3 regions of the Rhizobium sp. 25PS6 genome follow, and region 3 is predicted to be linked to each of the others. Evidence: riboswitches for the same ligand, from Rfam matches in the RefSeq annotation. Region 3 holds a riboswitch; each other region holds the start of a gene.
What was found. Region 3 has a riboswitch for thiamine pyrophosphate ahead of thiC (phosphomethylpyrimidine synthase ThiC). Riboswitches for the same ligand answer to the same signal wherever they lie in the genome.
Positions count from the first base shown of each region.

Region 1: another riboswitch for thiamine pyrophosphate. It lies ahead of thiM (hydroxyethylthiazole kinase); the one in region 3 lies ahead of thiC (phosphomethylpyrimidine synthase ThiC).
Region 2: another riboswitch for thiamine pyrophosphate. It lies ahead of RWK44_RS02745 (YkoF family thiamine/hydroxymethylpyrimidine-binding protein); the one in region 3 lies ahead of thiC (phosphomethylpyrimidine synthase ThiC).

Region 1 covers NZ_JAWDIV010000012.1:15,864-23,197, forward strand. Annotated here, with positions in the region: gene RWK44_RS18195 (ABC transporter substrate-binding protein) at 1-1,155, shown strand, start outside; gene RWK44_RS18200 (acetamidase/formamidase family protein) at 1,223-2,167, shown strand; gene RWK44_RS18205 (ABC transporter ATP-binding protein) at 2,164-3,852, shown strand; TPP riboswitch at 4,013-4,109, shown strand; gene thiM (hydroxyethylthiazole kinase) at 4,161-4,964, shown strand; gene thiE (thiamine phosphate synthase) at 4,961-5,596, shown strand; gene thiD (bifunctional hydroxymethylpyrimidine kinase/phosphomethylpyrimidine kinase) at 5,593-6,402, shown strand; gene RWK44_RS18225 (GNAT family N-acetyltransferase) at 6,619-7,098, shown strand; gene RWK44_RS18230 (glycoside hydrolase family 3 N-terminal domain-containing protein) at 7,123-7,334, shown strand, end outside.
Region 2 covers NZ_JAWDIV010000002.1:20,460-27,793, reverse strand. Annotated here, with positions in the region: gene RWK44_RS02760 (ABC transporter substrate-binding protein) at 1-721, opposite strand, end outside; gene RWK44_RS02755 (ABC transporter ATP-binding protein) at 798-1,601, opposite strand; gene RWK44_RS02750 (ABC transporter permease) at 1,598-2,404, opposite strand; gene RWK44_RS02745 (YkoF family thiamine/hydroxymethylpyrimidine-binding protein) at 2,416-3,024, opposite strand; TPP riboswitch at 3,015-3,128, opposite strand; gene RWK44_RS02740 (NADPH-dependent FMN reductase) at 3,291-3,890, opposite strand; gene soxR (redox-sensitive transcriptional activator SoxR) at 3,973-4,437, shown strand; gene RWK44_RS02730 (SDR family NAD(P)-dependent oxidoreductase) at 4,549-5,319, shown strand; partial or broken gene RWK44_RS02725 (ArsR/SmtB family transcription factor) at 5,346-5,510, shown strand; gene RWK44_RS02720 (LysR family transcriptional regulator) at 5,702-6,595, shown strand; gene RWK44_RS02715 (formate dehydrogenase subunit gamma) at 6,731-7,210, shown strand; gene RWK44_RS02710 (formate dehydrogenase beta subunit) at 7,207-7,334, shown strand, end outside.
Region 3 covers NZ_JAWDIV010000028.1:62,401-69,734, forward strand. Annotated here, with positions in the region: gene RWK44_RS31010 (IS481 family transposase) at 1-844, opposite strand, end outside; gene RWK44_RS31015 (AAA family ATPase) at 1,093-1,821, opposite strand; gene RWK44_RS31025 (OsmC family protein) at 2,633-3,160, shown strand; gene RWK44_RS31030 (hypothetical protein) at 4,275-4,985, shown strand; TPP riboswitch at 5,164-5,295, shown strand; gene thiC (phosphomethylpyrimidine synthase ThiC) at 5,387-7,213, shown strand; gene thiO (glycine oxidase ThiO) at 7,215-7,334, shown strand, end outside.

The DNA.
Region 1 (7,334 bases), on a different contig from region 3:
ACGCCGGACGATAGCACCGTCATCTTCAACCTCTCGCGCCCCGACGCCACCTTCCTGCACGTGCTCGCCATCAACTTCGCCTCGGTCGTGCCGAAGGAAGCCGTCGAGGCCGCGGCCGGCGACTTCGGCAAGAAGCCGGTCGGCTCCGGCACCTTCATCCTGAAGGATTGGACAATCGGCCAGCAGCTCGTTTTCGAGCGCAACAAGGATTATTTCGTCAAGGGCGTTCCCTATATCGACAGCTTCAAGGTCGAGGTCGGCCAAGAGCCGCTGGTGGCGCTCTTGCGCCTGCAGAAGGGCGAGGTCGATATTGCCGGCGACGGCATTCCGCCGGCGAAGTTTCTTGAAATCAAGAATTCGGCCGACGGCGCGCAGATGATCGTCGACGGCGAACAGCTGCATACCGGCTACATCACCCTCAACACCAAGGTGAAGCCCTTCGACAACGTCAAGGTTCGCCAGGCGCTGAACATGGCGATCAACAAGGAGCGCATCACCCGCATCCTCAACGGCCGCGCAACGCCTGCCAACCAGCCGCTGCCGCCGCTGATGCCGGGCTACGACAAGTCCTTCACCGGCTATGCCTATGACGTGGCGAAAGCCAAAGCGCTGCTTGCCGAAGCCGGCTATTCCGACGGCTTCGAGACCGTGCTCTACTCCACCAACACCGATCCGCAGCCGCGCATCGCCCAGGCGATTCAGCAGGATCTGGCCGCTGTCGGCGTCAAGGCCGAGGTCCGAGCGCTGGCCCAGGCAAACGTCATCTCGGCCGGCGGCACGGAAGGCGAAGCGCCGATGATCTGGTCGGGCGGCATGGCCTGGATCGCCGACTTCCCGGATCCGTCCAACTTCTACGGCCCGATTCTCGGTTGCGCCGGCGCGGTTCCGGGCGGCTGGAACTGGTCATGGTACTGCAACGCCGAACTCGACAAGCGCGCCGTTGCCGCCGACTCGATGTCCGATCCGGCAAAGGTAGCCGAGCGCACCGCCGCCTGGGGCAAGATCTTCACCGATATCATGGCCGATGCGCCATGGATCCCTGTGATCAACGAACGCCGCGTCGTCGCCAAGTCGATGCGCATGGGCGGTGCTGACAACATCTACATCGATCCGACCCGCGTCATCAATTACGACGCGATCTACGTCAAGCAATAGGCCCTGAAGAAACAAAGCCTTCCCGGTCCATGCCGGGAAGGCATCATAAAATCGAGGGAGATATGACATGTGCATCGCCTGCACCCACACCATCCACCGCGCCCAGCATAATTTCGGCTGGAACAAGGATTTCCCCCCCGCCGTCGTCGCCAAGCCCGGAGAGACGATCCACTTCGAATGCATGGATTCATCGGGTGGCCAGCTCGGAAACGACGCGACGCTCGAAACGCTGAACGCGCTCGATTTCGGCAAGATCAACCCGGTCTCCGGCCCGGTCTATATCGAAGGCGCCAAGCCCGGTGATGCGCTGAAGGTGACGCTGCGCAAGTTCATTCCGTCGGGCGTCGGCTGGACGGCCAATATTCCGGGCTTCGGCCTGCTCGCGGATCAGTTCACGGATCCGGCACTGCATGTCTGGTCCTATGACGCCAACAGCATGGTGCCCGCCCTTTACGGCCCGGGCGGCCGCGTGCCGCTAAAGCCCTTCGCCGGCACGATCGGCGTCGCACCCGCCGAGCCCGGCACCCACTCCGTCGTTCCCCCACGCCGCGTCGGCGGCAACATGGACATCCGCGACCTGACGGCCGGGGTGACGCTCTACCTGCCCGTCGAGGTCGACGGCGCGCTGTTTTCGATCGGTGATACCCATGCCGCCCAGGGTGATGGCGAAGTCTGCGGCACGGCGATCGAAAGCCAGATGAACGTCGAAGCGACGATCGAACTCGTCAAGGGCGCCAAGCTGCAGACGCCGCGCTTCACCACGACCGAACCGGTGACCCGCCATCTCGACGGCGCCGGCTACGAGGTGACGACAGGCATCGGCCCTGATCTGATGACCGGGGCGCGCGAAAGCGTCATGCGCATGATCGATCTTCTCGGCGCCGAACACGGCATGAGCGCCGTCGATGCCTATCTGCTTTGCTCGGTCTGCGGCGATCTGCGGATCAGCGAGATCGTCGACCAGCCGAACTGGGTGGTTTCCTTCTACTTCCCGAGGATCGTGTTCGCGTGAACGAAGCCATGCCCGCCGCCGCAGCGGTGCTCAGCCTTCGCAATCTGAGCGTCGATGCCCGCACCCCCGAAGGCCGCAAGCCGGTGCTCCAGGATGTCAGCTTCGAGCTTGCAAGCGGCGAAACGCTCTGCATTGCCGGCGAATCCGGCTCCGGCAAGTCGGTCACCTCGCTGTCGATCATGGGGCTCCTGCCGAAGGCCTCGCTGCGGGTGGCCTCCGGCAGCGTGCTGCTTGGCGAGCGCGACCTGCTCACGCTTTCCGACCGCGCGATGCGCAGCGTGCGCGGCGGCGATATCGCCATGGTGTTCCAGGAGCCGATGACCTCGCTCAACCCGGTCATGTCGGTGGGCAACCAGCTGACTGAGGCAATCCGCGCGCACCAGGGCAGCGACAATGCCGAGGCGGTGGCGCTGAAGATGCTCGATGCCGTGCAGATCACCGAGCCGGCCCGGCGGCTGAAGCAGTACCCGCACGAGCTTTCCGGCGGCATGCGCCAGCGGGTGATGATCGCCATGGCGCTCTCCTGCCGGCCGAAGGTGCTGATCGCCGACGAGCCGACAACCGCACTCGACGTCACCGTGCAGGCGCAAATCCTCAAGCTGATGCGAGAGTTGAAGCGCGAATTCGGCGCCTCGATCATCCTCATCACTCACGACATGGGGGTGGTCGCCGAAATGGCCGACCGCGTCGTCATCATGCAGAATGGCAGGATCGTCGAGCAGGGAACGGCGCTCGCCATCTTCCAGCGGCCGAAGGAGGCCTATACGCAGCAATTGCTCGCCGCCGTCCCGCGGCTCGGCGCGCTTGCCGGCACCGACCGTCCGCCGCGCATCAGCCAGCGCGCCATCGAGACGCTGCATCCGGACCGCACGCCGGTGCTGAACGTGCGCGACCTCACCGTCACCTATGGCAATGCCGCAAGCCGGTTTTTCAAGGGCAAGCCGCCGGTCGCAGCCGTCGAAGGCGTTTCCTTCGATATCCTGCCGGGCGAAACGCTCGGCCTCGTCGGCGAAAGCGGCTCCGGCAAATCGACCACCGGCAAGGCCGTGCTCGGTCTCATCCCCTTCAAGGGCAATGTCCTGATCGACGGCCGCAAAATTGCCGGCCTCAGCCAGCGCAAGATGCGGCCCGTGCGCCGCTCGGCGCAGATGATCTTCCAGGATCCCTATGCCTCCCTCGACCCGCGAATGGTCGTCGGTAAGGCAATCGGCGAACCGATGGTCATCCACGGCATCGGCAACCACAGCGAACGGCAGGACCGCGTCGCCGAACTGCTGCGCCGGGTCGGCCTGACGCCTGATGCGGCGACGCGCTACCCGCACGAATTTTCAGGCGGCCAGCGCCAGCGCATCTGCATCGCACGGGCGCTCGCGCTTGAGCCAAAGCTGATCGTCGCCGACGAGAGCGTCGCAGCCCTTGACGTCTCCGTCCGCGCCCGCGTGCTCGACCTGCTGCTCGAACTGCAGGAAACGATGGGGCTCGCCTATCTCTTCATCTCCCACGACATGGCCGTGGTCGAGCGCATGTCCCACAACGTCGCCGTCATGCGCGCCGGCCGCATCATCGAAACCGGCACGCGGCGGGATATCTTCGAGAACCCGACGGATGACTACACCCGCGCACTGATCGCCGCGGTTCCGATCCCCGATCCGGAGGTCTATCGCGGCAGGGAAGCGCATGCGTGATTGAGGGTCAAGCATGGCGAAACTGTCGCCAACGAGGATATCGGACGGCTGCTGACAAAGATCGTCGGCTGACCGCCTTTTCGTAGAAGAGACGCGTCGGCAGGTCGTGGAATTGTCATTTTCGGGGTGACAGTCGCCCCATTCTCTGCGAAAAGAGCGCGATGAGAGACAGGGGCGCCCGTCGACAGACGGGCTGAGAAGCACCCTTCGAACCTGAACCGGATAATGCCGGCGGAGGGAGTCGCTCGGGGCCGCGGCACCGCCCGCATGAACCGCCCCGTGCCCGCCCCCCGCCTGAAAGGGGCCACATGCAGACCAGGACCACACCAGGAGCGATGCTGAAGGCGATGCGCGAGAAGCCGCCGCTCGTTCAGTGCATCACCAATTACGTCGCCATGAATATCGCCGCGAATGTTCTGCTTGCATCAGGCGCCTCGCCCGCCATGGTGCATGCCGCCGAAGAAACCGGCGAATTCGCCGCGATCGCCGGCGCGCTGACAATCAATATCGGCACCCTGTCGACGCAATGGATTGACGGCATGCAGGCGGCGGCGAAGGTGGCGACATCAGCCGGCAAACCTTGGGTGCTCGATCCAGTCGCGCATTATGCCACGGCCTTCCGCCGCAATGCGGTTGCCGAACTGCTCGCCCTGCGACCGACTATCATTCGCGGCAACGCTTCCGAGATCATCGCGCTTGCCGGCGGCGAGAGCCGCGGCCAGGGGGTCGACAGCCGCGACCCGGTCGAGCAAGCGGAAGGTTCGGCGCGATGGCTGGCGGAACGGCAGCAGGCGGTGGTCGCCGTTACCGGCGTCGTGGATTTCGTAACCGATGGCGAGCGAGCTGTGCGCATCGAAGGCGGATCGGTCCTGATGCCTCAGGTTACAGCACTCGGCTGCTCGCTCACCTGCCTTGTCGGCGCCTTTGCCGCGACAGCGCCTGAGGACATCTTCGGTGCGACGGTCGCTGCACTTTCAACCTTCGCCATCGCCGGCGAGGAGGCCGCCCTTGGAGCAGCCGGCCCCGGCTCCTTCTCCTGGCGCTTCCTCGATGCGCTGGCCGCGCTCGACGCCGAAACGCTTGACGCCAGGGCAAGGATATCGGCGGCATGAAGGCTTTCGACCTTTCGCTCTATCTCGTCCTCGACCCCGATCTCTGCGCGGGGATCGGCATGGTCGAGACCGCGCGCCTTGCCGTTGCCGGCGGCGCGACCATGGTGCAGCTGCGCGACAAACATGCCGGCACCATCAGGATGATCGAGACCGGCCGCGCCCTGAAACAGGTGCTGGATGGGACCGGCGCCCTCCTCATCGTCAATGATGACGTCGAGGCGGCAATCGCCATCGGCGCCGACGGCCTGCATATCGGTCAGGAGGACATGGATGCGCGTAAAGCCCGGGCGATGATCGGTGCTGAGATGATCCTTGGCCTGTCGGTCGAGAGCGAGGCGCTTGCTAACGCCGTCGATCCTGATCTCCTCGATTACACCGGCGTCGGGCCGGTGTTTGCGACACCGACCAAGGCCGATCACAAGCAGCCGATCGGCTTTGACGGACTTGCAAGGCTGGTAAAGGCCTCGCCGGTGCCATCGGTCGCGATCGGCGGACTCAAGGCGGATCATGTCGTTCAGGTGTTCGCCGCAGGCGCCAAGGGCCTTGCCGTCGTTTCGGCCATCTGCGGCACGCCCGACCCCGAAGCCGCCACGCGCCGCATCGCTGCAGAAATTAGAAAGGTCCGCACATGATCCGCAACGTTCTCTCCATCGCCGGCTCCGATCCCTCCGGCGGCGCTGGCATCCAGGCCGATCTCAAGGCCTTTTCCGCCCGCGGCGTCTACGGCATGGCGGTGCTGACTGCGCTGACGGCGCAGAACACGCAAGGTGTCAGCGGCGTGCATCTGGTGCCGCCGCAATTCGTCGCCGACCAGATCAATGCCGTCTTTGCGGATGTGCGCGTTGATGCCGTCAAGATCGGTATGATCGCCAATGCCGGCATCGCCGATGCCGTTGCCGGTGCGCTAACTGACCGCCGCGACATTCCCATCGTCATCGACCCTGTTATGATCGCCAAGGGTGGAGCCGCCTTGCTCGCGCCTGAAGCGGTCGACGTGTTGACCCGGCGGCTGCTGCCGCTTGCCACGCTTCTGACCCCCAACCTGCCCGAAGCCGCCGCCCTGCTGCACCAGCCGGTGGCGACAAACCGAGCTAACATGGCGGCGCAGGCCGAACGCCTGCTGGCGCTTGGCCCCACCGCGGTGTTGGTCAAGGGCGGCCACCTCGACAGTAACGAGAGCCCAGACGTGCTTGCCACGGCCGCCGGCCTGCACTGGTTCGAAGCCAGGCGCGTGCCGACCAAGAACACCCACGGCACCGGCTGCACGCTCTCCAGCGCGCTGGCGGCCGAGCTAGCCAAGGGCGCTTCGGCGCGGGAGGCCGTCGCCATCGCGAAGGATTACCTCGCCGGCGCGGTCGCGGCTGCCGCACGCCTCACCGTCGGCTCCGGCCACGGCCCGGTGCAGCATTTTCATGCACTTTGGAAAGACGGCGAATAGGCGTTCGCTCAGCCAACATGCCTCCAATCGAAAGCGGTCCGGCTTCCCGGGCCGTTTTTGCGTTCGGCACCTACTTTGCGTTGAAACCCTGGGACTGCGGCGGGTCGCGCCTTTGGCCGTTTTAAAAACCTAGTTGACAAGCCCGGCCAGATGGCCAAGTCTATGACACTAAAAGGGGATACGTTCCGCAGTAACGGAATAAATGGAGGGTGACAGGTGCCAGACCTGCTTGTGCGCTTATTTTCCACAGAGCTCGCCGCCCTGAAATGCAAAGCCGACGATGTCGGCATCTCCATCCGTCCGGCCCTCCCCCCGGAACTGCATCTGATCGTCAGCTGGGTTCGCGAACGGTTCAGCGAGAGCTGGGCGAGCGAAGTCACCGTCGCCTTCTCCCGCCAGCCTGCTGCCTGCCTGATCGCCGTTGAAAGCGGCAAGCTGCTCGGCTTTGCCTGCTACGACACGACGGCGCGCGGCTTCTTCGGCCCCACCGGCGTCGATCCCGATGCGCGCGGCAAAGGGATCGGGCTCGCCCTCTTTTCCGCCTGCCTTCAGACCATGAAGGCGCTCGGTCACGCCTATGCCTTCATCGGCGATGCCGGCCCGGTCGATTTCTACGCCAAGGCCGCAGGCGCAATCGTCATCCCCGCCCCCGACAAGGGCATCTACGAAGGCATGCTGAGAAGCACGCCGAAATGACCAGCTGATCCCGGAGCACCAGAATTGTCCTCGACCCCGCTCGCCCTTTTCGTCGGCCTTCCGAATCCCACCATTTCGGATGATGAATTCGCCCTCTTTCGCGACACCAATCCGCTCGGCCTCTTCGTCGGCCGACGTAATCAGCGCGAGCCGGAGCAGACGAGGCGGCTGATCGACCGCTTCCGCGAAGCTGTCGGCCGCGATGACGCGCCTGTCTTCACCGACCAGGAAGGCGG
Region 2 (7,334 bases), on a different contig from region 3:
TTCGTGTCGCCTGGATGAAGGCGCGGGCGTGTTCCCGACTTGCGGAGAGATAGGCGTCGCTGGAGACGATGACCGTCGTCTGCTCGTCGGGAATGCCATAATCGGAATAGTGGAAGCGGCCGATTTTCCGGTTTTCCAGTTCGGCGGCGATGCCTTCCCAGGTGTAGATCTCCAGCGTGAAGTCGATCGAGCCATTGTCCAGCGCCTCGTAAGCGGAGGTGCCGAGGGTGACGGTCTTGACGTCGCCTTTGCCGCCATCATTGCGGATCATTGCGGAGATCAGCGCGCTCTCCCAGGTGCCGCCAAAGCCGCCATAGGTCTTGCCGTCGAGGTCTTTCGGGCTCTTGATGTCGTCACGTCCGCCCTTGAAGATCAGGCGTGCGGTTTCCGTCTGGACGACGCCGTAGACCATCTTCACGTCACCGCCGCCAGCGCGCTGCGTGAGGGTCTCGATCTCGCTGCTGATGCCGAAATCGGCAACGCCGTTGGACACCAGCGTTCCGGCGCTGGTATCGGCAAAGGGAAGAATTTCGACATCGAGGCCGGCATCGGCATAGAAGCCTTTCTCCTTAGCGACATAGATGCCGATATGGTTGGTGTTGGGCGTCCAGTCGAGCGCGATGCGGACCTTTGCGGGCGCCGATTGGGCGAAGGCGGTGCGGCCGGCGAGGCTTGCCGCGATGGCGGCGAAGATCGTCTGGCGACGGGTGAGAAGCAGCATGGTGACCTCCTCAGGTCTCTAGGGCATGATGCCGAAAAGTGTGAGCTGTTTTCGGACGACATCATGCTCTAACTCTTTAAATTGAACAGGATTCAGATTTTAGGCCGACCGGCCTAAAATCATCCTGTTCTAGCGGATGAAGCAGGGTTTGCAGGATTTCGGTTTCGATCGCCTGGGCCGCCGGCGAGCCGAGATCGGCAATGCTTCTCGGACGGGGCAGAGGAACGCGGAATTCGCGGATGATACGCGCCGGACGAGCCGAGAGCACGTAGATACGGTCGGAGAGAAACACGGCCTCGCGAACATCATGGGTAATCAACAGCGCCGTCCAGCGGTGTTCGGTCCACATGCCCTGCAGCCATTCCTGGATCTGCGTGCGCGTGAGCGCGTCCAGCGCGCCGAAAGGCTCGTCGAGCAGCAGCATGTCCTGGGTCTGAACGACGGTGCGCAGCAGCGCGGCGCGCTGGCGCATGCCGCCTGACAGTTCGGAGGGATAGTGATGCTCGAAGCCTGCGAGGCCGAAGCGCTCGAACAGAGGCGCGACGGCGGCACGGGCCGAGCGGCGGCTCATGCCGCGCACCTCAAGGCCGAGTGCGGCATTGTCGATGATCCGGCGCCAGGGCATCAGCGCATCGCGTTGCGGCATGAAGGCGAAGGAATGCGGCGCCTGTTCCAGCGGCGCGCCCTTGAAGAGCATGGTGCCGGAATCGGGCCGAAGCGCCTGTGTCAGCAATCTCAGTACCGTCGATTTTCCGGAGCCGGACGGGCCGACGATCGAGACGAACTCGCCGTCTGCGACGGCGAGCGAAATATCGCCCAGCACCTTCATGCCGTCGAAGGACTTCGAGATGTTGGTGAGGTCAACCATTGCATCGCTCATCGGCGCGGCTCCCCGGATGGTTGCCAGGGCATGACGAGGCGCTGGATCATCAGCGTCAACCCGAAGAGGCAGAGCGTCAGCACGGCGCTGACGACGACGGCGGCGAGCACGAGATCGGGGCGGAAGTTGTTCTTGGCGTTGAGGATATAGATGCCGAGGCCGCGGGCGGCGCCGGCATATTCGGCAAAGATCGCGCCGACAACGGCATAGGTGATCGAGATCCGCAGGCCGGCAAAGAAATAGGGCAGCGAGGAGGGAAGCCGTGCCAGACGGAAAATGCGCCAGCGGCTCGCCTTCATCGAATTCAGCAATTCGGCGATGTCGCGGTCGGTCGATTCATAGCCCTGCAGCAAGGCGACCAGCAGCGGGAAGAAGGTGACGAGCGCCACCAGCAGGATCTTCGGCAACAGGCCGAAGCCGAACCAGAGGACGACGAGGGGGGCAATCGCCACCAGCGGCAGGGTCTGGCTAGCAATGAAGATCGGCAGCAATGCCCGGCGCATGAAGGGCACGAAATCCATGAGGATCGAGGCGGCGAAGGCGAAGGCAAGCGACAGGGCGAAACCACCGAGCGTCGCGCCGAGCGTCGGCCAGGTGTTTGATATCAGCGCCTCGCGGTTCAGCCAACCCTGGAGGACGATGCGCGACGGCGCCGGGAGGATGGAAGCTTTTATGCCGGAGAGATCGACGTAGAGTTCCCATGCCGCCAAAAAGGCGCAGCCGGCGAGCAAGGCGGGTATGCCCCGGTAGAGAGCGGTGCGGAGCGCGGCAAGGCGCGATCCCGATGGTGATGGCGGTGTCATCAGCGTTCGATTCAGGCTTTCGTCGGGCTATTCGCGGAAACCGTGATGTCGAGGGTCACATGCCCCGCGGGGTCGCCGAAGCGAAAGAAGGCCTCACGAATGGTGGCGAAGACGGCGCCAGCGTCGCCAGAGAGCCTGGTGCAGAAATTCTTGGCGCGGTCGAAGGTGCCGGAGCGCTTCAGAAAGTCGATGCAGCCATAGATCTCGTCCATATGGGTACCGGTTCCCATGACATAGAGCGAGAATTGCGCAGCGGTCGGCTGTCCAGTTTCGGCGGTGATTTCAACGGCGGCAAGTGCGGCTGTTATACGCTCGGCAAGCGGCTCCGCCTGGCCGAGGGAGGGGTTGACGCCGCAGATGGCGTCGTCGGGCTCGCCGGGGCAGCCGCGTGAAACGGCAGCGGACAGCACGCAATGCTCGCCGGTCTTTGTGGCGGCGACGAAAAGATCGTGCATGGCGGCGAAGAGAATGTCAGGCGGGCCGACCAGCAAAGTGGAGATGTCATCGGTCTCGATGCGCAGCCGGTCGCGATAGGGGTCGAGCGCCGTGACGGCATCGAGAATGATGCCGACGAAATTGTCGGACATCGGATAGAGTGACACTTGTGCGCCTGAGAACATCTGAACCTCGCTCCGCTGGCATTACCCAGATCAGCTTTGAAGGGTCCAGAGGCTTGCGCCTCACATCTCAGCCCCGGCAATACGGAGCTCCCCTGTTATTTGCGCGGAAACTACCACCGGGGTTTTCTCCCCGCAACAGCAAAATTGCGAACCCGTCCGTGCGGTCGGAATGAACCGGATGTGAGGGAAAACACCCGGGCGGAGGATCTGCCCGGGTGTTCCCAATGGTTCCGTACCTGCCGGGAACGGAACCGGAGCTTTCTGGCTTATGCGTACGTCTGAAAAGACGCGCGGCGCTCCATGTCGGCATAGGGACGATCGCTGCGGGCGGTGACGAGCGCTTGCGTCCACCATTCCAGCCTCGCCATCATCCGATCGAGCAAACGCATTGTATCGGCGGGATTATCGAGTTGTCCGTCTGGGTCGAAGCGGTTCCAAGGTGCGGCAAAGCTCACCGAATCGCGGATGGTGACGGCGTGGAGTTCGGCAAAGACCAGCCGCAGCTGTTCGACGGCGCGCAGGCCGCCGGATATGCCGCCATAGGAAACGAAGGCGACCGGCTTGCCCTGCCAGGGCTCGAAGAAGAAATCGATGATCGACTTCAACGAGGCAGTGAAGCTGTGATTGTATTCCGGCGTGACGATGATGAAGGCGTCGGCCATGCCAAGCCGTCCTGCGAGCCTGTCGACTTCGGGATGCGCCATGTCACGGTTGGCCGGCAGTGCGAAATCCAATGGGTCGATGATGTCGATATCAAATTGTGGGAAGCGGATGAGCTCCTGCGTCAGCCATTTGACCACCCGGTCGCAGATGCGGCCCTCTCTCGTGCTTCCGTAGATGACAGCCAGCCTGGTGGGTGTTTGCATGCGTCGCTCCTTATTGCGATTGGACTTTACGATTGCAGGAGCAAGGGTTATAAAACCTCAACTAATCTTGAGGTCAAGAGGCATGGATACAATTCCGGCAGTGCCGCTCGGCAAGCTCCTGACGGTCGGCGAAGTGGCGGAGCGCAGCGGCCTCGCCGTCTCGGCGCTGCATTTTTACGAGACCAAGGGGCTGATCTCGAGCATCCGCTCCCGCGGCAATCAGCGGCGCTATGGGCGCGATGTGCTTCGCCGGCTCGGCATCATCAAGGTGGCGCAGCGTGTCGGCATTCCGCTTTCGGAAATCCAGGCAGCGTTCGAGTCCCTGCCGCAAGGACGCACGCCGACCGTCGCCGACTGGCAGACGCTGTCGGCGCTGTGGAAGGATGATCTCGACGCGCGAATCAGGCGGCTTAGCCTGCTGCGCGACCGTCTGACCGGCTGCATCGGCTGCGGCTGCCTGTCGATCGAAAGCTGTCCGTTGCGCAATCCCTGCGACCGACTCGGCAAGGAGGGGCCGGGCGCGCGGCTTCTGGAGACCGAAAACTAACCCCTGTTTTCGCCGGGAAAGATCGATGCGCGCCTTTCTTTCAGTCGGCGCGCTCATATGTTAAGGGCGAATGACACAACCGGCGGCACTGTCCGCGAGGAGGACGGCTTCGTGTTCCATCCCAGACTGTTCGAAAATCGCAATGTCGTGGTGACCGGCGCCGGCCGCGGCATCGGCCTTGAAGTGGCCCGGCAGTTCCTGGACTGCGGCGCGAAGGTGATCGTCCATACCGGGCGCAAGCCGGGACGCGACCTGCCGGATTTCCTGCTGACGGCTGAATCCGAAAGACGGGCGCTGCTGCTTAATGCCGATTTCTCTGCAGTCGGTGGGGCAGCGCAATTTGCCGAGGATGTTCTCGCCTTTTTCGATAAGGTCGATGTGCTGGTCAACAACGCCGGCACCATGCTTGGTCGTTTTCCCGCTGCCACACTCACCGATGCAGAATATGAGGCGGTCGTGCGGCTCAACCAGACATCGGTGGTGGCGCTGACGCGGGCGCTGCTGCCGGCATTGAAGGCGGCTGGTGGTGCTGCCATCGTCAACACCGTTTCGATTTCGGCGCTGACCGGCGGCAGCCCCGGTTCCTCGATCTATTCGGCCTCGAAAGCCTTCGTTGCGACCTATTCCAAGGCGCTTGCCCGTGAGCTTGCACCGGACGGCGTCCGCGTCAATTGCGTGTCGCCGGGAACGATCGAGACGGATTTCCATGAGCGCTATTCCTCTCGCGAAAAGCTGGAGCAGACGAGAAAATCCATCCCCCTGCAGCGGCTCGGCACGGCGGAGGACTGTGCTCCCGCCTATCTGTTCTTGGCGGCTCCCTCGCTCTCGGGCTACATCACCGGACAGGTGGTCGAGATTAATGGAGGTCAGCTTATCTGCTGATTTGTTTGGACGTTTTTTGACATTTCATCCAGCAGGCAATGGTCTCGCAGCAACTGGCGCGGTTAAGGCTCGAAAGCCTGGTCCATACGCGCCGCCAGGGCAGGCTGGTCTATTACAGCATCGGCAATGTCAGCGTGCTTGCCTTTCTCGAATCGCTGTTCGATCTTTTTCCGGCTGCAGAAAACAGTTAGAGCATGATGCCGAAAAGTGTGCGCGGTTTTCGGACGACATCATGCTCTATTTCTTTGATTTAGATCAGGATTCAGATTTTAGGCCGATCGGGCCTAAAATCATCCTGATCTAGAGATCGCCCTTGCGGAGCACGGCTGCTGCGTCAAAGATGAACTGACCCGGATGATATCATGCCGGATCGGGAGACCGGATGATCGACAAGCTGGAATTCTTCATCGCCCTTGCCAACGAAAAGCATTTTGGCCGCGCTGCGGAGGAGTGCGGGATCTCGCAGCCGACGCTTTCGGCGGCCATCCGGCAGCTCGAGGATCAGCTCGGCGTCATGCTGGTGCAGCGCGGTTCGCGGTTCCAGGGACTGACGCCGGAGGGGCAGCGCGTGCTCGAATGGGCCCGGCGCATCGTCGGCGATGCCCGCACCATGCGCGAGGAGATGCGCGCCGCGCGCCGCGGCCTTTCCGGCCACATCCGCCTCGCCGCCATTCCGACCGCGCTTGCCATGCTGTCGCGCATCACCACGCCCTTTCAGGAGCGGCATCCCGGCGTGACCTTCTCGATCGTCTCGCGGAATTCGCTGCAGGTGCTGAGCATGCTCGAAAACCTCGAAATCGATGCAGGCGTCACCTACCTCGAAAACGAGCCGCTCGGCCGCGTTACGACCGTTCCCCTCTATGCCGAGCGCTATAATCTGATCACGGCTGCCGGCAGCCCGCTATCCGATCGCGACAACGTGACCTGGCGGGAGATCGGCGACCTTCGGCTTTGTCTATTGACTGCCGACATGCAGAACCGCCGGATCATCAACCGCCACTTGACGGAAGCAGGCGCCACAGCGCATCCGACACTCGAATCCAACTCGATGATCGTGCTGTTCTCGCATGTCAGGACCGGACGCTGGGCGAGCATCATGCCGCGCAACGTCGCCAAGTCCTTCGGATTTCCGGTGGAAATCCGCATGATCCCAATCGTTGAGCCGGAGGCGCATCATCTGGTCGGCCTTGTTGCGCCTTACCGCGAGCCCTTCACGCCGCTTGTCTCGGCCTTGCTGCATGAAGCGAGAGTGCTCGTACAAGATGAAGAACTTTGATAGAGAAAACCTATCAAGCAACGAGATAGCTTTATTGATCGCCGGCTGCTTCCCTGAAATGGTGGTTACGGAATAGCACTCGGCTGGGGGAGGCCCGCTATTTCGCAACGAGCAAGCCGCTGGGAGGGCTGCCTTATGACCATTCATATCGCCGAAGGCGATATTGCAGTGCGCACCCGAGCCATCGTCGCCGATCTTCGCTTTCTCGAAGGCCCGCTGCTTCCCATTCTACACGAGGTTCAGCAGGAATTCGGCTATGTGCCGCAGGAAGCCATGCCCGTTATCGCGGAGGAATTGAACCTCTCCCGCGCCGAGGTGCATGGCGTGGTGACCTTCTATCACGATTATCGCGACCATCCCGCCGGCCGGCATGTGCTGAAGCTCTGTCGCGCCGAAGCCTGTCAGTCGATGGGCGGCGATGCGCTGGCCGAACGCGTCAAGGCGCTGCTCGGCATCGATTTTCATCAGACGACGCTCGATGGCGGCGTGACGCTGAAGCCGGTCTACTGTCTCGGGCTCTGCGCCTGTGCGCCGGCGGCGATGCTCGACGGCGAGGTCTATGGCCGGGTCGACGATCAGACGGCGGCGGAACTCGTCGCGGAGGCACGCCGATGACGGTCAGGGTATATGTTCCGCGCGATGCCGCAGCGCTGGCGCTCGGGGCCGAAAAGGTGGCAAAGGCGATTGCCCAGGAGATCGCCGCCCGCGGCTTCGATGCCGAGATCGTGCGCAACGGCTC
Region 3 (7,334 bases):
CGAGGTGCTGACGAAGTTGATCGTGGCTTTCATAGTAGAAGCGTCTGACGGTGGCATCCTTGATGGTACGGTTCATCCGCTCGACTTGACCGTTGGTCCGCGGATGCTTCGGCTTGGTCGTGCGGTGCTCGATATCGCTGGTGGCGCAGGTGTATTCGAAGGCATGGGCCCGGAAGCGTTCGCCATTGGCGATCGCTTCTTTGATCAGCGGGACAGCCGAGCCGCCAGCGCCGGGTGTGGTGAACTGGATGCCGTTGTCGGTGAGCACGGTGTGGATCTTGTAGGGGACGGCCGCAATCAAGCGTAGGAGGAACTCGCGCGAGACGGCAGTGGTAGCCTTCTCGTGCAGTTCGACGAAGGCAAACTTCGAGGTGCGATCGATGGCGACAAACATGTGCAGCTTGCCCTGTTCGGTGCGCACCTCGCCAATGTCAATGTGGAAGTAGCCGATAGGGTAGCTCTTGAACTTCTTCTTCGACGGCTTGTCGCCATCGACATCCGGCAGGCGGCCGATGCCGTGACGCTGCAGGCAACGATGCAGCGAAGACCGCGTAAGATGCGGGATTGTCGGCTGCAGTGCATAGAGGCAGTCATCGAGCGGCAGCAGCGTGTACCTGCGAAAGGCAACGATAACGGCCTCCTCCTCGACGGAGAGCACCGTCGATCTCGGCTCTTTCGGGCCGGTCGGAAGGTCCGCAACCGAGGACCGCTTCCGCCACTTGGCGACGGTCTTCTGATTGATCCCGTAACGCTTCGAAAGCGTTCTCAGGCTCTCTTGACTATGTTGTATCGCTCGACGGACTGCCTCTGTCGTCGTGGCGCTCCCATGAAGAACCTGGCCCATAGCGCATCCCTTGATTCGGAAGACAAGGATGCCCCATCAAAGCCTGGGATCAAATATCTAGGTGATGAGAAATTGCGATTACGCTCGGACATTTCGATGAGCAGCGCACAGTGTAGGAACCGAGCTTTTTGGTTTCGCTAGGAATCAGACGTCACACTATCTAAACCGCGGCGGCTGCAAAGGGCAGATGGAGAAAACATCATCCTAAATTCGCCTGCGAATTGCCATGAACGTCGGGCCAAAAGTTCCTACCGGGGCATCGGCAGAGCCCAATCGCGATAGAGGCTATTCAGGGCAGTCGCAGTGTGGCACTCGACAGTTGGCAAGCCGAACTCCTGAAGAACCGTCGCATATCTGACGCCGCTGTTACGGCTCTTAAAGAGAATCCAATAAATCATCTCCCATTTGATGCTGTCTTTGGCACCTTCGAGATGTCCGGCGCGATCCGATTGATCGGCAAGGGTTCGCTTGAGATAGCGAAAAAAGCGTAGCCAGTGATTTGAAGTGATGGCGCGGGCTAATCGCTGCGGCATCAGGCGCGAGTAGCTGCCTTCGATAATCCACCGCTCTTCGTGGATTGCCGCATCATGAAGCGCGGCAAATTCTGCTTCCGGGCGCGACTGCCAATCCGTTCCGGGCAGATGGTGAAGTTGATCGAGATGCACGGCTGGAATACGGAGCTTTCTAGACAGGGCAACCGCCAAAGTCGACTTGCCTGCGTTTGAGGGGCCAATGATCGCGATGCGCTCGCCAAGAGAATCTAAAGGCAGTATAGGGACACCGCGCGGGAGATTGGCAGCGCTTTTATTGGCGGCAGGCAACGGAGCGGGCGCGAGAGCTCGTGTCGCCGGTCGCTCCTCACACGTCACCGAGGAGCTATGGAGATGGTTACGGCCGAGCGTTCGGTGGATGGCCAAACGTCGATCCTGAACAGGCTTTGCGCGAATACGCGATAGATCGACGGCGATGTTCGTCATCCGTTTCAAAGTTCATGGACCTGGGAATGGGTTGTTGGTGGCGGCTCGATCATAGCCGAGAGTGGCGACCTAGCTTACCGGTAGCAGGAAGTTGAGATCCGCTCGATTAGTAAATTCTACCAAGACCGGATATGAGAATGATGGCCAACAGTCAAGAGGGGTCGGTTTTTAAGGACCTGACTGTACCCCGATGGAGAGCATCTTCCATTTGGATCTCTCGCGCTTAGAGCGGGAGGTTCCAGCACGCGTCTATTCGAGCAATCTTGTTCAGGGCGCTTACCTCCTAGGTAACAAAGGACCAAATCGTTGGAAATAGGTGCCCGTTCTAATACGAGGCTTGATGGTCACCGTATGCCGCCGCCCTCTCCATCGCGGTAGTGATCGAGGCAGATTGCGACACGACATGTCCGCACCCTTACAAAACACCCTCGGTATAGCGACAATAAACATCTGCAATGTCGCAGGGTTACCGGCTCAACCTGATTGGCATGAGAAGTGCTCAGAGTAAGCGGGGCCCTACAGTCCAAGTCCGATTGGGAGCTTAAACGACTATGCACATCGTGGTCTGTATCAAACAGGTGCCGGACATTGAGGCCTGATATCGTCTTGATCGGGAAGCGGACAATTGACGGCGACACAGCCCCCGTCGGACGCGGAATCGCAAAGAGGCTGAACCTCCAGCAACTGTCTTACCTAGCAAAGATTGTTTTCATTGATCCCATTTCTCGCGAGCTCGTGGTTGAGCGGCGCGCGCAACGTGGCGCTTTGGCCATCTCGGCATCGGTCTCCACAACAGGAATATTAGCAAGCCATGGCAACTTTGAATGAGTATCTCCGACAGAAGCACGAAGCACTACTCGATTGGCGGGCGCGCGTCAGAAAGGGGGATCTGAGTGCGGTCACACTTGAGGCCAGTGCAAGCGCTGAAGGCCGCAGCGGCGTGCGACGTATCCGAATTCGAGATTTCCAGGTCATTTCCGACAGCCCGCCCGAGTTCGCAGGCTATAATCTGGGTCCGTCGTCTCCAGAACTGCTGCTCGGTGCGCTTGCGAGCTGCCTGACCCATACTTTTCTGATCCACGCTTCCGATCAGGGCGTGCCGCTGGAATCGCTGCATGCGGAAGTCTCCGCCACGATCGATCCGCGTGCAGGTGCAGAAGGATATCAAGACGTTCCCGTCTATCCCCAGGACATCAACTACCTGGTCACACTAGTATCTCCCGCAAGTACCGCGGACGTCGCCAGACTGCGGGCGACCGTGGAAAAGCTCTGTCCAATCCTCAATCTCCTGAAGCGCGGAAACGAGGTGCGCGGGCAGTTGGATCACCAGCAACCCTGACCACTATATAGGGAGCGCCGACTGATGACCGTGTACGTCATGTGTCAGCACGTGTTCTCGACTTCGTCTCGTGTAGGAACCCGTCGAATGTCGCTTGCTGCATAAGTCCCCAAATTGGTATCGACTGAAGGATCAAATCATGCGCGGCATTCGAAATGCGCCTGCGGCACGGCGACAAAGGGTGCTCCGCTAGGGGCGACCTGGCGCGCCCATAGACTTGTATCGTCCGATGGCCATTTCGACCAGCGAACGTTTGCCGTGGCCTTCGGAGACCTGCATTCCATCCAGCCCCTTAAAGCCGTGAAATCAATATATGTATGTATATAAGCAATAATATATCCTACAGCTCACAGAAGTTTATAATGCAATTTGTATTTTTGCGGCGAAGAAAGATATACTATAAAATATATCCGGCTCATCTGTTGCGTTGCTGATGGTTTTCATGAACTGTCCCAAATAAGAGCTGCGATAGCGCACCACAGGAATATCGTTTCCTATGAATGCTGAAAACTTGCCGGCGACATCATCGTCGGGAGGCTCGCACAAGGAGCACGATGACATGCACCACAAAAAGCAATCAGACAAGCACCCTGGCTACTCGCATCTGCGGTTGGCAACCATCGATGGCGCGTCGCTGCCTGGTCTGCAATTGTCAATCGACCGGCAGGAGGGCTCCCGGTCGACGAAGAAGACTTTTTTCCAACAATGGCTTCTGGATTTTGCTTTCGGTTGCGAGCTATTTTATCCGATCCAGCTATATGAACATCTCGCAACAAGCGAGGGCGAAGACAAAGGCGTTGAACCTTTGAGTGAGAGTTACGAATATAGAATTGGGAGAATTCGGGCCGGCCGCCAGGTTTCTCATTTGAAATCCACGTCTCTCGGGTTTCCAAATTCCAGAATGGAAGCGCCGGCTCAGTCGCCAACGCTTTCAAATTCGAAAGATGGTAAGAAAGTCTTCAGAAACCTGACCATCGTGCGGTACACGCGAGCCGCAGTTCAAACCCTGCTGCCGCTATCATATACGCGGACAACGGTCGCCCGTCGGCAAAAATCAAGGATATTTGACCCGCAAGGTTTGCCCAATTATACTACAGAAAGGATTTCATTCTCCATGTCATTATGTCCTGCGAAATGCATTCGCATCGCCGCACTTGCAGCGGCCGCCATCTTGCTGGGCACCCAGATCGCAGTTGCGCAAGAGCCTTCTATAGAATCTCAGTGGCTGAACACGCCGGCATCTCGAGTGGAAGCGCTTGCGATCCTCCAGACCTTGAATGCAAATCTCCTGAGTAACGCCAGTGCCACGTTTACCCTTGACCGCTGGTGCGCCGCGCATAAGCTCGCACCGGAAGGTTCAAAGATCGTAGCTCAGCGTGTGGGCGGGCAAGGCAAACCGGCCGATGAGCACATCCGTGATCTTCTGAGCGTCGGACCCGGTGAGTTGATCGCCTATCGCCGCGTCCGACTGGTCTGCGGCGAACGCGTCTTGTCCGAAGCCGACAACTGGTATGTACCTGCAAAATTAACTGCAGAGATGAATCAGGCGTTGAATACCAGCGATATCGCGTTTGGCAGAGCCGTTCAGGCTCTCAATTTCACTCGCACAAACCTGTCTGCCAAGTTGCTCTGGTCCCCTCTATCCGAAGGCTGGGACATGGACGGCTTAACAGCGCATGAAACAAGTTCCCCCGGCCTGCCGGCGTTCCTGCTCGAACATCGAGCCGTATTGAAACTTCCAGACGGCACGCCGTTTAGCGCCCTGGTCGAAAGCTACACGGAAAAAGTACTAGACTTTCCAGTTCCGCGTCTGCTTTCTCAATAGTGCTTCGGTATCTCGTGCATGCGACAAGGGCGCTTGTCTTGCGGAAGCGTGCCGGCCGGACGATTGCCCTTGTCCATCGTTTAACAGCGGCGACACGCACGATATCCTGTGTGTAACCTAACCCCGAGCCATCGCAGATTGTCGCTTGACAGTCCCCTCGGCAAGCCTCTACCCTTTTTGCATTCACCAGGGGGGTCCCGGCAAGGGGCTGAGATACTGCTGGACAATACGGCTTTGCCGATTGTGGCGCAGTGACCCGTTGAACCTGATCCAGTTCATACTGGCGTAGGGACGGTGCAAGCGCTCGAAGCAGTGGATTCACGCGCGGAATCCGTGCCGGCGTCTTTTCATCATTCCGGCTGAGGACTGGGTCTCCAATCGAAAACTTGGAGCCTCAAACCATGAAAATTGCCGCGAAGACCATCACCCCCACAGTCACCAAAGGCCCGCTGCCGGCGTCGCGGAAGATTTACATCCCGGGAGACATACACGCCGACATCCGTGTGCCGATGCGCGAGATCAGCGTTCATCCGACATCGGGCGAGCCGCCTGTTGTCGTCTATGATTCCTCCGGTCCCTATACGATCGAGGGTGCTGATATCCGCATCGAGCAGGGCCTGTCGCAGCTCCGCCGCGACTGGGTGCTCGCGCGCGGCGATGTCGAAGCCTATCAGGGCCGCCATATCCGCCCCGAAGACAACGGCTTTGCCAGCGGCGAAAGGCTGACGCCCGAATTTCCCACTAAACGTCAGCCGCTACGAGCCAGGGATGGCAAGGCGGTCACCCAGCTCGCCTATGCGCGATCAGGCATCATCACGCCCGAGATGGAATTCATAGCCATCCGCGAAAACCTTGGTCGCAAGGCGCAGGCGGATGCCATGGTCCGCGACGGCGAAAGCTTCGGCGCCCATATTCCGGACCATGTGACGGCGGAATTCGTCCGGCAGGAAGTGGCGGCGGGTCGGGCGATCATCCCCGCCAACATCAATCATCCGGAATCCGAGCCGATGATCATAGGCCGGAATTTCCTGGTGAAGATCAACGCCAATATTGGCAATTCTGCTGTCACCTCGTCCATGACGGAAGAGGTCGAGAAAATGGTCTGGGCGGCCCGCTGGGGCGCCGACACGGTCATGGATCTTTCCACCGGCCGCAATATCCACAATATCCGCGAATGGATCATCCGCAATTCGCCGGTGCCGATCGGTACCGTGCCGCTCTATCAGGCGCTGGAGAAGGTCGAGGGCATTGCCAAAGACCTGTCCTGGGAGGTCTATCGTGACACGCTGATCGAACAGGCCGAACAGGGCGTCGACTATTTCACCATCCACGCCGGCGTGCGGCTTCACTACATCCCGCTCACCGTCAACCGCGTCACCGGCATCGTCTCGCGCGGCGGTTCGATCATGGCGAAGTGGTGTCTCCATCATCATCGCGAAAGCTTCCTATACGAACATTTCGAGGAGATCTGCGACATCTGCCGCGCCTATGACGTCTCCTTCTCGCTCGGCGACGGCCTGCGTCCCGGCTCCATCGCCGATGCCAACGATGCAGCGCAATTCGCCGAACTGGAAACACTGGGAGAGCTGACCAAGATCGCCTGGGCGAAAGACTGCCAGGTGATGATCGAGGGCCCCGGCCATGTGCCGATGCACAAGATCAAGGAGAACATGGACAAGCAGCTCGAGGTCTGCGGCGAGGCACCCTTCTACACGCTCGGGCCGCTGACGACGGATATCGCACCGGGGTACGATCACATCACCTCTGGAATAGGCGCAGCCATGATGGGCTGGTTCGGCACCGCGATGCTCTGCTACGTCACGCCGAAGGAGCATCTCGGCCTTCCCGATCGCACTGACGTCAAGACCGGCGTTATCACCTACAAGATCGCGGCCCACGCGGCTGATCTCGCCAAGGGGCATCCGGCAGCACAGCTGCGCGATGACGCGCTCTCGCGTGCCCGTTTCGAATTCCGCTGGGAGGATCAGTTCAACCTCTCGCTAGACCCCGAAACCGCCCGCAGCTTCCACGACGAGACGTTGCCGAAGGAAGCCCATAAGGTGGCGCATTTCTGCTCCATGTGCGGCCCAAAATTCTGCTCCATGCGCATCTCGCACGATATCCGCGCCGAAGCACAGAAGGAGGGTCTGGATGCGATGGCAGCGCGTTATCGTGAGGGCGGCGGCATCTATATGCCGATAGAAACCCAACAGCAATTGGGCGAATGAGATGCGTGTGCTTGTCAAAGGCGCCGGCGTTGCCGGCCTGACGGTGGCGCATGAACTGCGCGCTCGAGATGCCGAGGTCACCGTGCTCGATCCATATGGCAGTTTCCTCGGCGCTGCATCG